DNA from 3 places in the Lysinibacillus sp. FSL M8-0337 genome. Region 1 is predicted to be linked to each of the others. Evidence: riboswitches for the same ligand, from Rfam matches in the RefSeq annotation. Region 1 holds a riboswitch; each other region holds the start of a gene.

Region 1 (5,445 bases):
TGACATAATGCCAACATATCTTCTGCTGACATCGCACGTGGATTATCAAAATCAACAAAATAAAATGTCTCACTAATTTGCTCTAAGTACTGTAAAACGCCTTTTACATCCTTATCACCTAATATGCCAATCACAAAGGTAATCGACTCATTAGGAAATGCTTGGCGAACTGTTTCTACCAATTTTTCTGCACTAGCTGGATTATGCGCACCATCAAAAATAATATATGGCAACACCTCTTCAAATCGTCCTAAAATGCTTGCCATTTCAATACCATGGCGTATACTCGCCACATTGATTGCTACATTTAGCGCAGCAGCGACTTCCAAAAAAGCAGTCATGGCTAATGCCATATTATTTCCTTGATGAGGTCCTTTCATATGACGTGTAAGATTTGTGATATGTAAGTCCAAATTATCATTTTTATAGTTCTCATAGTCATGCATCCGCACAATATGAAATTGCTTGTTCAGCTCTAGAACAGGTGCTTGCTTTGCATTAGCTTCTCTCTCAATAATGTTCTTTGCTTCCCAAGGTAAATCCCCGATGACAACTGGTCGATGCTGTTTAATAATCCCTGCTTTATGCTGTGCAATACTTTCAATGGTCGGACCTAAAAATTTGGTATGCTCTAGCGCTATACTCGGAATAATCGAGACAATAGGTAACACTACATTCGTACTATCTAGTAAGCCCCCCATACCCGCTTCGATTAATGCAATATCGACATCACAATGGACAAAATGCAAAAATGCAGCGACTGTTAAAAGTTCGAAATCCGTTAGTTTACCGCTAAGCCCCGCATTTTTCATTTGTTGAAAAACGCGATCCATCTCTAGTGCTGAAATAGGTTGTTGCATTACTTGAATTTGGTCGTGCACATTCAAAATGCATGGAGACATGAACTTGCCTACTTTTAAGCCATGTTCCTGCGCAATTGACTCTAAAAATGTTAATGTTGAGCCTTTGCCATTCGTGCCTGCAAGGTGCACAATTTGCAATGTTCTTTCTGGATTCCCTACAAGTGCCAATGCTTCTTCAATCGCTGTAAGCCCTGGCTTAATTACATCATCACTCGTTAAAGCCCATTTTTCCTTATAGTCATCTAACTGTGGAATCATTGTGCTCCCTCCTGTATCCATTGGCGAACTTCAGCTATAAAATACAGTGAACCTGTAATCACGACAATATCTTGTTGGTCCTTATGTTGTATAACTTCACTCACTATCACTTGCCAATTTTCGTTATATTGTTTGTCTTGATGCGTTGACAGCATCGCTAACTGTTCAGCTGGCATGGCATTGGGCAGTCCGATTTGGGTAAAAGCTATAGAAGTTGCGACTGCATCCATTAACGCAATACTATTGGCATGGTCTTTATCAGAAAGTGCTGCATAAATAAATCGATAGCGTTGATTTGGATAGACCTTCTGTAATGTTTGAATCAATGCGGCTGTTCCTTCAGAGTTATGAGCACCATCTAATACAATATTATTAGGGAATTGTTCAAAGCGACCTGCCCACTGTGCATGTTGTAGCGCTTGCCGCATCGACTCTTCGGATAAATGAATGAGCCCTTGTTCACGTAATATATCCATCGCTGTAATAGCTAGACTCGCATTAGCGATTTGATGCGCTCCTGCCATTTTTAATTGAATATTTGTTAGATCAAGATATGCATTGTGATAATGGAATGATTGCATGCCCATCTCCTGCTCCTGTGCAACAATGTTAAAATCATCCCCTAGAACCAGACATCTAGCATGACGTTCTTGTGCAACCTTTTGAATCGTAGCAAGTGCTTCTTTATTTTGCACACCAACTACTACGGGTACACCTTCTTTAATAATACCTGCCTTCTCAAAAGCAATCTTCGCATATGTATCGCCTAAAAAGGCCGTATGCTCTAAAGAAATCGTTGTGATGATGGATACAAGTGGTGTTATGACATTCGTCGCATCTAGTCGTCCACCAAGCCCCGTTTCAATTAGCGCAAAATCCACTTCTTCATCTGCGAAATATTGGAACATAATAAGTGTGACGACCTCAAAAAAGCTTGGATAGTCCCCATTATAATTTGCCTCAATAATTGAAGCTACGTTATTCATATACTGTAAAAATTGCTCGTCCGGAATTTGTTTTCCATTGATGGTCATACGTTCATTGACACGTGTTAAATGTGGTGAAGTAAAAGCACCAACCCGATATCCTGCATTCTCTAGCATTTCTCTCAGTACATTTACGGTGGACCCCTTGCCATTGGAACCTGCTAAATGGATAGCGCGCAGCTTGTTATGCGGGTCCCCTAAACGCGCCAATACTTCACGCATCATGACTAAAGGTTCACGTTTATGATCAACCGCCTTTAATGTAAAAATAAAATCTGTACATGCTTTTATCGTAGTAAACAAAAGAAACACTCCCTTTCACTCCAGTATAAAGGGTGACTGGCACACAAACAATTCTGATACAAATTTAAAAACACACAGAAAACCACTGTAGGAGTGATCATATGTGTGTTTTTAACTAGTTTTTTTCAAATAAACAACAAATTATTGTAATTGATGGATGCCTAATAGCGCTCCCATATCATCTAAAATTATTTTTGCATCATTATTTAAAAGTGGCAGAACATCGGATCTTTGCACTAGTTCTAACGAATTTTTTAATGTTCTTTTCAGCATCGAAATATCAAAATTTGAACAATACTCATTAATCTTATTTATCACTAGTAAATCTGTACGTGTTAATGAAATCTTCGTATCTTTTTGCCCCTTATTATCCGCTAGAATATGCTTAATAAGAACACGTCCACTTGCATTTAATAGTCGATAATATTTTGCCTCAGATAACTTTAAAAGATTTGCTTCTATAATGCCCCTAGCGCTCACAAAATCTAAATCATCACAAGCTTTGTTTACTTTCACTACAATTGTTCCAATATTTCCTGACATAATAAACCCCCGTTATTCTTGCATTCAAAGTAAAAGACCATTCTACTCGACATAGAATGGCCATAAAATTAAATAAAAATTTCATTTAATGGTAACCAGGCGATCATAGTTTGAAAAATACTCATTTCTCTTCACCTTAGACCCTAGGCTTTGCGTCCTACCCTTTCGGATAGTTTGCCTTTATCTATTATACTAACTAAAATAGATAATACTATATATTTTTTCCTAACTCAATACATAACTTTTGATTCATAAAAAGAAAAACAGCAAATGACTATTTCGCCATCTGCTGTTTCTTCAAATCACTATGCTATTACATGTTTTTTAATTCTTCTAAACGTTTTAATACCACTGCATGTTTCTCTTCATAATCCGCTAATTTTTCGCGTTCTGCATTTACTAATGCTTCTGGAGCCTTTGAAACAAATTTTTCATTGGACAGCTTACCAGTAACAAGCTTCACTTCTTTCGCCCACTTTTCTAGTTCTTTTTCTAGACGTGCGATTTCTTCTTCTAGATTGATAAGACCTACAAGCGGTAAGAATAGCTCTGCTCCTGTTACGACTGCCGTCATTGATTGACTCGGAGCCTCTAAGCCTTCACCAATTGTTAACGTCTCAGGATTACAGAATTTTTCTAAGTAGGCTTTATTCGCTTCCAAAGTAGCAACTGTTGCACTATCTTTAGCAGAAATGAACAATGGTACTTTTTTGCTCATAGGTGTGTTAACTTCCGCACGAATATTACGCACCGAACGTATAATATCCATAAGGAGCTTCATATTGTCTGCTTCTTCAGCAAAGTGAAGATCCGTACGCACAGTAGGCCATGCTGCCACTGTAATTGACTCACCTTCATGAGGTAAATGTTGCCAAATTTCTTCTGTGATGAATGGCATAAACGGATGTAATAGACGCATTGTTTGGTCTAATACGTAAGCTAATATAGATCGAGTTGTTTTCTTAGCAGCCTCATCTTCACCATTCAGCGGTAGTTTCGCCATTTCAATATACCAAGAACAGAAATCATCCCAAATGAAATTATATAGTTCACGACCTACTTCACCAAACTCATAACGTTCTGCTAATGAAGTCACACGTTCAATTGTTTCATTCAAGCGCGTTAAAATCCATTTATCGGCTACTGATTTTTCACCAGTTAAGTCGATTTCATCATATGTCATTCCATCCATGTTCATAAGTGCGAAACGGGAAGCATTCCAAATTTTATTAGCAAAGTTCCAAACAGATTCTACTTTTTCCGTTGTATATCGTAAATCTTGACCTGGAGATGAACCTGTTGCTAAGAAATAACGCAGTGAATCCGCTCCGTATTTCTCAATAACATCCATTGGGTCCACACCATTACCAAGTGATTTACTCATCTTACGTCCTTCGCCATCACGTACTAATCCGTGGATTAATACATCTTTGAATGGGCGTTGTCCAGTAAATTCAATACCTTGGAAAATCATTCGAGATACCCAGAAGAAAATAATATCGTATCCTGTTACAAGCGTACTTGTTGGATAGTAACGTTGATATTCTTCATTTGCCTCGTCAGGCCAACCCATTGTAGAAAATGGCCATAGTGCTGATGAGAACCATGTATCTAACACATCTTCATCCTGTGTCCAATTTTCTGCGTCTGCAGGCGCTTCTTTACCTACGTAAATTTCACCTGTTTCATTGTGATACCATGCAGGAATTTGGTGTCCCCACCATAATTGGCGAGAGATACACCAGTCACGGATATTTTCCATCCAACGAGAATATGTGTTTTCAAAACGTGATGGAACGAAGTGAACTTTACCTTCCTCGTCTTTTTGCAGTTCTAAAGAGGCATCTGCAAGTGGTTGCATTTTAACGAACCATTGTGCTGAAAGATAAGGTTCTACAACTGCACCAGAACGTTCAGAATGTCCTACAGAGTGCATATGCTCTTCAATATTGATTAGGACACCTGCTTCTTGTAAATCGGCAACAATTTGCTTACGGCATTCAAAACGATCCATACCATTGTATTTACCCGCAAGTTCATTCATTGTGCCATCTTCGTTCATTACCAGAATACGTTCTAAGTTATGACGATTACCAACTTCAAAGTCGTTCGGATCATGAGCTGGTGTCATTTTTACTACACCTGTACCGAATTCCATATCAACATAATCATCTGCTACGATAGGAATTTCACGGCCCACGATTGGTAAAATAACCGTTTTACCGATTAAATGTTGGTAACGCTCATCTTTCGGGTGAACTGCTACGCCAGAGTCCCCAAGCATTGTTTCAGGACGTGTCGTTGCAACTTCCACATAGCCAGAACCATCTGCTAATGGGTACTTCATATGATAGAATGCACCTTGTACATCCTGATAGATAACTTCAATATCCGATAAGGCTGTTTTCGCTGCTGGGTCCCAGTTAATGATACGCTCCCCACGATAAATTAAGCCTTTTTCATATAATTGCACGAAAACCGTTTTAACGGCA
Region 2 (5,445 bases), 770 kb from region 1:
ATACAACCCATCTGTATCTGCTATTTTGTTTGTCCATGGATATCTACTCCCATTAGCTTTTACTAGAATATATGAAAGAGTGCCAGACACTAAAACAATTTTGAATTGTTTTAGTGTCTGGCACCGATTTCTCTATATTTTTAAGCTGACAAGGTTTCCTGCTTCTTGTACTAATTTATCCATTGTACTTAATTCGTCATCGCTAATTTCAACTAACTCTTCAAACATTTCCACAGATTCACGCGAAATGAAAGAAATGTCTCTCATTGCCACCATGATTTGTTGAGAGCTTGAAGATAATTCTTCTGTACTTGCAGATGAATTCGCATTATTTTCAGCAATAATTTTTGTCGTTTCTACAATTCTTTCGAACATCGTACCAATTTCTAAAATGGTAGTATTCGTTTGTGCAAACTCTTCTGTTCCTTGCTTCATAGATGTAACAACTCGATCCGTCTCTACTTGAATATTTTTTACGATATTCGATACTTCAGCAGCGGACTGTTGTGACTGTTCTGCTAATTTACGAACTTCATCAGCTACTACAGCAAACCCTTTACCATGTTCACCTGCACGAGCTGCTTCAATAGCTGCGTTCAATGCTAATAAGTTGATTTGCTCCGAAATCCCCGTAATTACTTTGACAATCTTGCCAATCTCATGTGATTTTTCTCCAAGGATGTTGATTGCATCAAATGTTGTATTAATCGTTTGATCAAATTGCTCCATTTTCACCATCGAATCTTTTAGCTTTTCGTTACCTTCTTGCGTCAATTCTAACGTCGTATTCGATTGTTCTGAAATTTGGTTTGATCTAATAGATAATTCTTCGATAGCCACTGTAATGTCTTCAATCGAAGTTGAACTTTCTTCAGTAGCTACTAATTGTTTTTTTAATCCTTTTCCTACCTCATCAATGGCGGCTCTAACGATATCAGCCTTTTCCGCTGCATATTCTCCATGTTCAACAAGGTTTTGACCTTTTTCATTTATATTTTTTTCGTATAGATGTAATTGCTCTTTTAATTGACTTGCAGATAATTCCTCTGCCCCGTTTGTCACTTCACTCTGACTATCGGCCTGGCGTTTAAGCGAAAAATATCGGTAAGCAAAATACAAGGACGTGCATAATAAAAATACTATAATCACTAGCATAATAGCATCCATGATATAAAAATCTCCTATTCTCTCAACCTATGATGTTTATAACTCTTTTACAATAATGTAAATTCCATCAGCAACGGACGCTGGGATATCGTTTAAATGCTCATTTGTTTCGTATTTATGAACAATGAAATCCCCTTCGACATTTACATATTTTTCAAATCCATGATACTTCTGTAACAAAGTCATTGACTTTGGATTTGTAGCTTCAGCTAACACAAGTCTTAACCCTTCTTCAGATGCTTTTTGAACTAAAATATCACCTAACGTTTGTACAATTTCATGGCGATTGTGCTCAGCTATAACTCCTAATAAAAATAAATGCAGCACTTCATTATCTTCCATTTCTTTCCCATAACGTTGTTTATAGTCATTTAGGAAACGAACATCGATATCCACTAAGACATCCATCACAATATTCATATCAGAAAACGTACCACTAAAAATATCACCTTCATGTATTTCCAGTGCGTTTGTATCACCAACTAGAGCGCCTACGACATTGTGCTCTGCATCAAGCGCAACCACACAGTATCCTTGATGCACATTGTCTTCAATGTATTCCTTCGTGAATTGGTAGAAATCATCATAAGGCAATTTTAAAGAGTACCCGATTATCGGCTCTTGCACCCATTTACCGGCTACATCTACTCCAACAAATGTTTTAGCTAAACATGTTGCCGCTTTTTCAATTAAATCTGGTTGGTCTTTTGTAATGATTTCATATGTATATACATCTTGTAATGTTGGCATCATAAATTCCTCCAAAATATGCTTCTAGTGATTTTAAAAACTATCGTGTTGCTAATTGTGATACATTGTCAACTACTGTTCCTGGGAAATTCACTCCCTCTAAAGCATTTCTCACTTGCACATAGGCAATTTTAGAGGATGGATTGACGATATAGATATCTTTGAAGCCAAGTGATGCATAAAACATTAATGTTTGCCCTAGCTCCGCTGAAACTTTAGATGGAACAGGTGATTGATACGTTGCATCAACTACAAAGGTATAGGATTTTTTTGGTACTTTCGCCACGGTTTCTTCCAAATCTTTTATATATTCCTCTACAAGCTCTGTTTTAATAAACCCGTGAACTTGAACGTGTACTTCTTTTTTGGCTTCATAAATCGCCATATTATATTTCGGTTTATCAACGACTAACATTTTTAATCTCCTTTTTCATATAGTTTTTTTACTATCCTATACTAATAAGACTTTATTAACGCTATAGTTCTTTAATTCGTCTCCTTTTAGGAAAATAAAAACTACCCTTATTATAAAAATTAAGAGTAGCCAAATAATCGTTTATTATTTTGGCAACCCGACTATCATAATCCCAATAGGATTTTAGACTCGTAGCTTTGCGTCCTTACCTTTCAGTAAGTTTGCCTTTTCATTTTCTTAAAATAATAATAACATTATTACAATTTTACATTATAAATTACATGTCAATTTTTGTCGACACTAGTAGTATTATCTAAAGAATATTAGGTAAATATAAGTAATATTAAGATACTATGTAGTAAGAATGTAGTACGTGCCAGTCACTCAAACAATTTAGAATTGTTTGAGTGACTGGCACCTATTCAAATTGATTAAGCAATTCGCGTACTTCATCTGTTGTCTTTGTATTCATCAACTGATTTCTTAATTCGCTTGCCCCGCGGAATCCTTTAACATAGATTTTGAAAAAGCGATGCAACGCAGTAACTGAACGTGGTAACTCCTCGGCATATTGATCTTGAAGATCAAGCTGTAATCTTAAAAGATCAAGATATTCTTTACTACTGTGTTCCTTCGGCTCTTTTTCAAAAGCAAATGGATTTTTAAAAATACCTCGTCCAATCATCACGCCATCCACACCATATTGTTCAACTAGCTTCATACCTGTTGTACGGTCAGGGATGTCTCCATTGATTGTTAATAGCGTATTTGGTGCAATTTGATCTCGCAATTTTTTAATTTCCGGAATTAGCTCCCAGTGTGCTTCTACTTGGCTCATTTCTTTTCTCGTACGCAGATGGATTGATAGATTGGCGATATCTTGTTTTAAAATATGTGTAAGCCATTCCTGCCACTCATCCACTTCCGTGAAACCAAGTCTTGTTTTCACACTAACAGGTAGTCCACCCGCTTTCGCTGCTTGAATAAGTTCCGCCGCAACATCAGGACGTAAAATAAGACCGCTTCCCTTGCCTCGTGATGCCACATTCGGAACAGGACAGCCCATATTAATATCAATACCTTTAAAACCAAGCTCCGCCATGCCTATACTCATTTGTCGGAAATATTCAGGATTATCTCCCCATATATGCGCAACCATAGGCTGTTCATCTTCAGTAAAAAGCAAACGTCCTCGCACACTTTTCTGACCCTCTGGATGACAATAGCTATCCGAATTTGTAAACTCGGTAAAAAATACATCTGGTCTACCTGCTTTACTTACGACATGACGAAACACAACATCCGTCACATCTTCCATTGGAGCAAGTACAAAAAATGGTCGCGGTAAATCCCGCCAAAAATTATTCGTCATATTTTAATTCAAACCCTCTCATTATAGGATATTCGGTTATACACTTATCCCCTAAAACTTAATTGCTTCAAGCAATAAAGTCATTATAATAGTATAACCTAGCTTTTGTAATTTATCTTCACACATAACTAGATTTTCACTTTTTAAAAATCCGGCAATACAATAAGCAAGCAGTGAAAAGGCAGTCCAAGCTAACGGTACAATATCATAATCTTCTTGATATCAAACACATTATCTTGAACTGCCTACTAATTATTATTTAGCTTCTGTACTCTCATCTTTGTTGTAATTGTACTTTGAAGGATCTACTGGCGTGTAACCTGTTGGTTTATAAAATCGCAGTAAATCACCATTCACTACTTTGTCAGATAAGCCTAATTTAAAATCTACTTCTTTTTTAATAGCTTGAGCTGCCTCTGATTGGCTATCATCTAGTGGTAATCCTGTTTTATTATCATAAAATTTTTCATTAATTGAATAAATCTTAGGACTCACAAAATCGCCATTTCTAAATGGCACAATTTCATTATGCTCTTCTGATAATAAGTCTGAGCCGAATTGAATAAAGTTTTGTGTATCAATTCCTAGTAAATGTAAAAGCGTTGGAAGCAAGTCTGTTTGACCACCATACGTATGGTTGATACCACCTTGCATACCTGGAACATGAATAAATAATGGGACACGTTGTAAATTAGCACTTTCATATGGTGTAATTTCTTTCCCAATAACTTGTTCCATTGCTGCATTATGATTGTCTGAAATACCATAATGGTCACCATAAAGAACAATCATTGAATTATCATATAAACCTGATTCTTTTAGTTGATTAAACATTTGTTCAATTGCTTCGTCGGCATAGCGTGCTGTTTGGAAATAGTTATCTACACTTGCATCGCCCGTATTCGCTTTATCAATTGTGACTAAGTCCTGATTCATTTTATACGGATAATGGTTCCCTACCGTAATTAATTTTGTATAGAACGGTTGTGGTAAGGAATTTAAAAAACTTTGCGATTGTTCAAAGAACGGTTTATCTAATAAACCATATTCAGCCATATTATCTGAAGAAGCTGTGTCATAATAACTTGCATCATAAAACTTATCGAATCCAAATGATTTATAAATAACATTTCGGTTCCAGAAGCTTCCGTTGTTACCGTGGAAAACAGCCGATGTATAACCATAATCTTTTAAAATACTAGGTGCTGCTTGATACGTATTTTGTGCTTTTGTAATATAGGCAGAACCTTGTGGTAATCCGAATAAAGAGTTTTCTAACATAAATTCTGCATCAGACGTTTTACCTTGACCTGTTTGATGGAAGAAATTATCGAAATACAATGTATGATTATCTTTTGCTAATGAATTTAAAAATGGTGTAACTTCTTGACCGTTTAATTTATAGTCAATTAGGAAGTTTTGGAATGATTCTAAGTGTAAATAAATTACGTTCATTCCTTTTGCTGCACCAAAATATTTTGCATTCGGATTAGCATAGTTCGATTTTGTATAGTTAATTACTTCGGTAATATCACTACTATCAGCCAATGCTCTTTGTGAGGAAGCTTTCATCGTTTCTACTGAGTCATAAATCGTATAGTTATACATACCTAAATATTTCACAATATAGTTTCTATCAAAACCTCGCGTTAATAGTTGAGGACGACTAGCCTCAGCTAATCCTAAATTGACAACGGATACGATTAATGCAAAAGCAATAATCGCCATTGCTTTTTTATAA
Region 3 (5,445 bases), 770 kb from region 1:
AGCGGTTTTGTCCATATAAGCGCACCAAGAATCATACAGGTACCTAAACCACCCATAGTCGCTGATCCCTCAAAGCCACCACTCGTATAACCAGAGCCGACAGCGGCAAAAAAGAACGGAGCGGCTAATAAAGCCGCAATTAAACTTCCCGTAACTACTGAGAGAGGCATACTCCAACCGGCTACGATTAAATCTTCTGCCGTATTCACGCGCTTATACCCCTTATAACCAATATAATAAATAAAAATTAAGTACAAGCTAAAGATTAAAATATTCAACATTTTTATTGCTCCTTAGTTCTTACATTATCCATTCATTACTACTCCACCATTAGGCGTTAAAATTTGACCTGTATAGAAATCAGCATTGTCAGAGGCTAAAAAAAGTACACTTTTTGCGATTTCCTCAGGCTGTGCCAAGCGTTTTAATGGATACTTTGCGGATTCCTCTTCAATATAGTTCTCTCCAAATTCTTGTAGGATATCTGTGAGTGTCCCACTAGGAGCTACAGCGTTTACTAATATGTTGGGCGCTAATTCTCTTGCCAAAGCTTTTGTAAATGCATTAATGCCGCCTTTTGCAGCTGAGTAATGCGTAAACTCTTCACAACCTAAACTACCAATATCTGAAGAAATATTAATAATCTTGCCTTTGTTTCTTTCCTTCATGCGTTTCGCTGCTTCTCGGCAGTTATAAAAACATCCATAAAGATGTACTTTAATCATCCTGTCCCATTGTTCGTCTGTTAAATCTAGCACGCTAGAAGCTTGGGCAAATCCTGCATTATTGACAAGAATATCAATCTGCCCTAGATGCTTGTCCATGTATCGGAACATGTCCTGTACTTGATGAGAGTCTGATACATCAGCACGGTATTTATAAGCACGCACACCTAGTTTTTCAGCCTGTGCTCGCACTTCTTCTGCTTCTTGATCGTCACCAATATAGTTAATGAATACATTGGCACTTTGTTTTGCGAATGCAAGTGCAATTGCTTTTCCGATGCCCTTACTAGAACCCGTAATCAGAACATTTTTTTCTGCTAAATTATTTTCCATTTTCATCATTCTCCAATTTGAATTTTGCTACAAGTGCTTGTAATTCTTGTGCTGTTATTCCTAAAGAAGAAGAAGCCTCTTTCACTTCTTGCATCGTCGTTAATTGTTCCTGTGTCGCTTTTGAGACATTAGATGAAAACTCTGATGAAAGCTCCGCTGATTGTTTAATGTTATTTACAGACGCTGCAACTTCTTCCGACGAAGCAGATATTTGCTGAGAAGCTGCTGAAATTTCACGAATTTGACTTGCGACTTCTTCCGATGATGTAAGAATTTCTTTAAAGATCTCCCCTACTTCATCTGTATATTCCATACCAGTTTTTACATCTGCTTTTCCTTTTTCCATCACAACAATGGAAGCATTTGAATCGGATTGAATCGTACTAATAAGATTATAAATTTCTGTTGCTGATTGGGATGATTGTTCTGCCAACCTTCTCACTTCATCTGCTACAACTGCAAACCCTTTACCATGTTCTCCTGCTCTTGCTGCTTCAATAGCCGCGTTTAGAGCAAGTAGGTTAGTTTGATCCGCAATTGCTGTAATAAGACTCACAATATCGCTAATTTTATTCGTATTAACATGTAAGCCATTAATCGTTTTGCCAATTTGTTCTACTGAACCATTAATTAGCTCCATTTGGGATATAACTTGTTGCACGACTTTATCTCCACGTTCAGATGCAAGAGACGCTGCTATAGATGATTCGGCAGCTGTATTTGCTGAATCGGCTATTTGTTGAATTCCTGTTGCTGTTTCCTCCATAGCTGCAGCAGTTTCTTCTGTCATTACCATAGCTGCTTCCGCATTCTCATTTATACGTCTCATATCCTTTGCAATATCGGTAGAACTGTTATACGACTCTCCTGCATTGACAGTTAACTGACTTGCAGCAGAAGAAACATGATTAGAAGTATTTCTAATATTTAAAATAATATGTTGTAAATTGGTAACCATCGTTTGAATAGATTGCGATAAATTCCCTATTTCATCTTTCGTAATTTCTAATTCAACATGATGCAATTCACCATTTGCCACTTGATTTGCAACATCGACTACTTTCTTAAGAGGCTTTAATAGTCGATCGATAATTATGTAAAGTAAAATTAGTAAAATAATCAAACCAACAACTGCGATTGCAATTTGTTTTGTCATGCTTGTTTTGATGATCGTATTTATGTAATCTGCGGAATAATCAATACCTAACAAAGCAATTATTTTGCCATTATCATCTTTAATAGGGGTAAATACTGTTCTCCAAGCACCATATTGATCTTCGAATACGTTCGTCACTTCAGACTGATTATTGTCAATTGCACGCTTAGCTGTTGCTACATGTTCATCTGCTAACTCTTCGAAAATCTCACCAGCTTCATATACCTCATTCAAGTTGGATGTATACCCTATCGGATTAACACCTTTATCTTTCATATCCCAAATATAACTCCAGCTCATTATCCCTTGCTCTTCTTGGATCATGTCTAGCTGTTTTTGGAGATTTTTAAAATCGGGATTACTTTCCCCTTTTTCAGTTAATAAATGTTTAATCTGATCACTATCGAGATTCATAGCTGTCAATATACCAACACTTTTTAACTCTTGTTCCAAATCTACATTCATTCTTTTGTTTAGCTCACTAATACTTTGCGTTGTGATGATAGAAATCAACAGTAAAACAATAATAGAAACTGTAAGTAATAATTTGTTTTTCAATGAAACATTTTTTAAAAATTGCATTGATAGTTCCTCCTCTTTATATTTTATAGGTCAAAAAAAAAATAACCTATTTCAAAAGAAATAGGTTATTAAAGATAAAAAACCAATAAATCCCAATAACGACTAATCTTTTGCAACCCAGCCGTCATAGCGCCATCTGCCTTAGACCTGTAGCTTTGCGTCTCTACCTTTCAGTAGATTTGCCCTTATTTCTCCTCAAATTAACATAATAGTAAAAAATAATCAATATAGCTTACGAAAATACTATTTTGTCCATGCTCTTATTTTACTACTTCTGTACAAACAATGAAATAATTACTATGTAAAAATATTCTTTTTTATTGTAAAAAAATAAGCAGCGACAACGTAAACATACGTTATTGCTGCTTAAATTTCTGATAAACACTTACCCCTAAATGTTTATTCAATTATGCAAGTTGTGTTACGAGTAAGACGGATGGAATAAAGGATAATGCAAAAACGCACATATACCATACAGAAGTACGGCGTAATGAAAAACGAACTTTTTTGCGTTCTGCGTAAAAAATGTCTAACATAACAGCAACTATTAATGGAATACTAATGCAAGAAATAGCAATTAAAATAAGATCAAAAAATATCATAAAAAGCACCCCTCTGTTCATGAACATTTCTTTTCCCTTTGTGACAACTTTGTGTCAATTTAATTGTACACAATTCCGTCACATTTATCAACAGTTAAAAGAAAATAATGGTGATTTTACAATTTATTTTTTATTGCTTTTATTTATATTATGTATTTCATCATCCAATACAAACAAAGGCGGGATGCTTACTGTAAGTAAGCATCCCACCACAATTCACTATAAAGAAAATTAATACTTAATCTCTATATTTATATGTTAACCCTTTTAAAAAGTTTCTCACAAAGCGATCGCCACATTCTTTATAATTGCGGTGACTAGGATTTCTTAAAATCGCACCTAGCTCACCTTTCGATACTGTTACGCCACCTTCATATAAGATATCAAGCATATCTTCCGTTGTTAAAGCCATTGCAATTTTTACTTTTTTCAAAAGCATATTATTCGGACTTTCTTTCCCTGTAACCGGTGGTGGTCCTTCTTGTTGACCTTGTTTTGATTGTTGAGGGCCACGTTTAAATGTAATTAAACCATTTAAAAATGCCTCTACCATTTTATTATTACATTTAATGTAATTCTCTGGGATATCTTCTTCATCATCTTTAATTTTGATAAGCATGTTTAATACATCCTCTTTTGTGTATTTCATGCCACCCAGCTTAAAAATTTCTACCATATCCGTATTTTTAATATCTAGTGCATATCGTAAACGAATCAAAATATCATTATTCGTCATCTCAAAACCTCCTTGATTTTCTTGCAAAACCTTAATTTAAAAGAGCCAGGCTTTATTATAACAGAGTAAAATGTATTTTTAGCTAGCTTTGTGATTATTCCTCACCTATAGTATCTAGATTGCACATTTCCTTGTTTTTAAATGTATGAAAATCAAACTGCCGACCATTCTAATAGCACAAGGAGGTGAGAAAAATGGCTAATAAAAATCGAAGTTCCAATAAACTTCAAGTTCCTGGTGTACAAGAAGCTGTTAATCAAATGAAATATGAAATCGCACAAGAGTTCGGCGTACAACTTGGGCCAGATGCTTCTTCTCGCGCGAACGGTTCCGTAGGTGGAGAAATCACGAAACGACTTGTAGAAATGGCTGAAAAAAGACAAAAATAAATAAAAGGTGCCAGGCACTAAAACAATTCAGAATTGTTTTAGTACCTGGCACTTACTTTCTTGCTCCTTTTATCATGACGAAGATGAATGCTAATAAAAGAATAAGTAATGCACCTATAATTACGTATCCGACCATACTTGTTATTCCCAAAACACTAATACTCCTTCCATACGTAAAGCGGAACGAAAAATTCCCCATTGTAGAACCGCTATATTTCCACTTTAGTTTACTTATTTAAAATACCCTTCTACTTCTATTTCTTCAACTAAACTGCTCTATTAGTATAATAAATTCAACGACTACAGCTTTCTATTCATTCACAGTAATTTCATTTTTTCCGATAAACACAATTTATAAACTTTTAATTATAGATTGTATCTTTAGACGCTACGCTTTTCCTTAAAGTACAGCACACCAAACAAACCAATGATGGAGAAAAGAACTGGCACAATAAAGCCATAGTAGTAGCCATCATCTACGTAACCTGAAACAGATTGAAAATGATCTAATAAATAACCAAAAATAATGGGTAGCAAAACGGCACTTAAAAAGCCTCCCGTATTGGCAAATCCAGAAACTACTCCCGCTTCGTGTAAAGGGAAAGATTGCCGTACAGCAGCAAAAGTTAATGCACTTGCCCCGTATCCAAAGCCGATAATAAAAAATAGTACTAACAGCAAGAAAAAAGCTGGATGTCCATTGCATATAAGAAACGTACACCAACTAAGTAAAACAATACTATGCACGACAATATAGGGCCTTTTAATGGTATCTAGCTTGCTAGCCAGCCAACTAGTTAGAGGAGCTCCGATTAGTGCCCCTATAAGACCAACCATAATCAATTGGCTTGCATCCGAACGTGTCATTTCATATATAGTCATACCGTATGGTACAGCCCAGGAACTGATAAATCCTACATAC

The links. Region 1 has a riboswitch for cyclic di-GMP ahead of MKY08_RS15470 (hypothetical protein). Riboswitches for the same ligand answer to the same signal wherever they lie in the genome.
Region 2: linked by a shared signal. The riboswitch ahead of MKY08_RS19355 (hypothetical protein) and the one ahead of MKY08_RS15470 (hypothetical protein) in region 1 are both predicted to bind cyclic di-GMP.
Region 3: linked by a shared signal. The riboswitch ahead of MKY08_RS19320 (HAMP domain-containing methyl-accepting chemotaxis protein) and the one ahead of MKY08_RS15470 (hypothetical protein) in region 1 are both predicted to bind cyclic di-GMP.

What each region holds. Positions count from the first base shown of each region.
Region 1 is NZ_CP151996.1:3,188,958-3,194,402, forward strand. Features, by position in the region: gene MKY08_RS15460 (folylpolyglutamate synthase/dihydrofolate synthase family protein) at 1-1,121, opposite strand, end outside; gene MKY08_RS15465 (folylpolyglutamate synthase/dihydrofolate synthase family protein) at 1,118-2,410, opposite strand; gene MKY08_RS15470 (hypothetical protein) at 2,552-2,953, opposite strand; cyclic di-GMP riboswitch class I at 3,041-3,142, opposite strand; gene MKY08_RS15475 (valine--tRNA ligase) at 3,267-5,445, opposite strand, start outside.
Region 2 is NZ_CP151996.1:3,960,905-3,966,349, forward strand. Features, by position in the region: gene MKY08_RS19340 (MFS transporter) at 1-37, opposite strand, end outside; gene MKY08_RS19345 (methyl-accepting chemotaxis protein) at 133-1,167, opposite strand; gene MKY08_RS19350 (hypothetical protein) at 1,204-1,917, opposite strand; gene MKY08_RS19355 (hypothetical protein) at 1,958-2,332, opposite strand; cyclic di-GMP riboswitch class I at 2,481-2,568, opposite strand; gene MKY08_RS19360 (tRNA-dihydrouridine synthase) at 2,751-3,704, opposite strand; gene MKY08_RS19365 (LTA synthase family protein) at 3,960-5,445, opposite strand, start outside.
Region 3 is NZ_CP151996.1:3,954,790-3,960,234, forward strand. Features, by position in the region: gene MKY08_RS19310 (sodium:solute symporter family protein) at 1-281, opposite strand, end outside; gene MKY08_RS19315 (3-oxoacyl-ACP reductase family protein) at 306-1,058, opposite strand; gene MKY08_RS19320 (HAMP domain-containing methyl-accepting chemotaxis protein) at 1,048-2,796, opposite strand; cyclic di-GMP riboswitch class I at 2,905-2,990, opposite strand; gene MKY08_RS19325 (hypothetical protein) at 3,204-3,398, opposite strand; gene MKY08_RS19330 (DUF1456 family protein) at 3,637-4,134, opposite strand; gene MKY08_RS19335 (alpha/beta-type small acid-soluble spore protein) at 4,329-4,523, shown strand; gene MKY08_RS19340 (MFS transporter) at 4,905-5,445, opposite strand, start outside.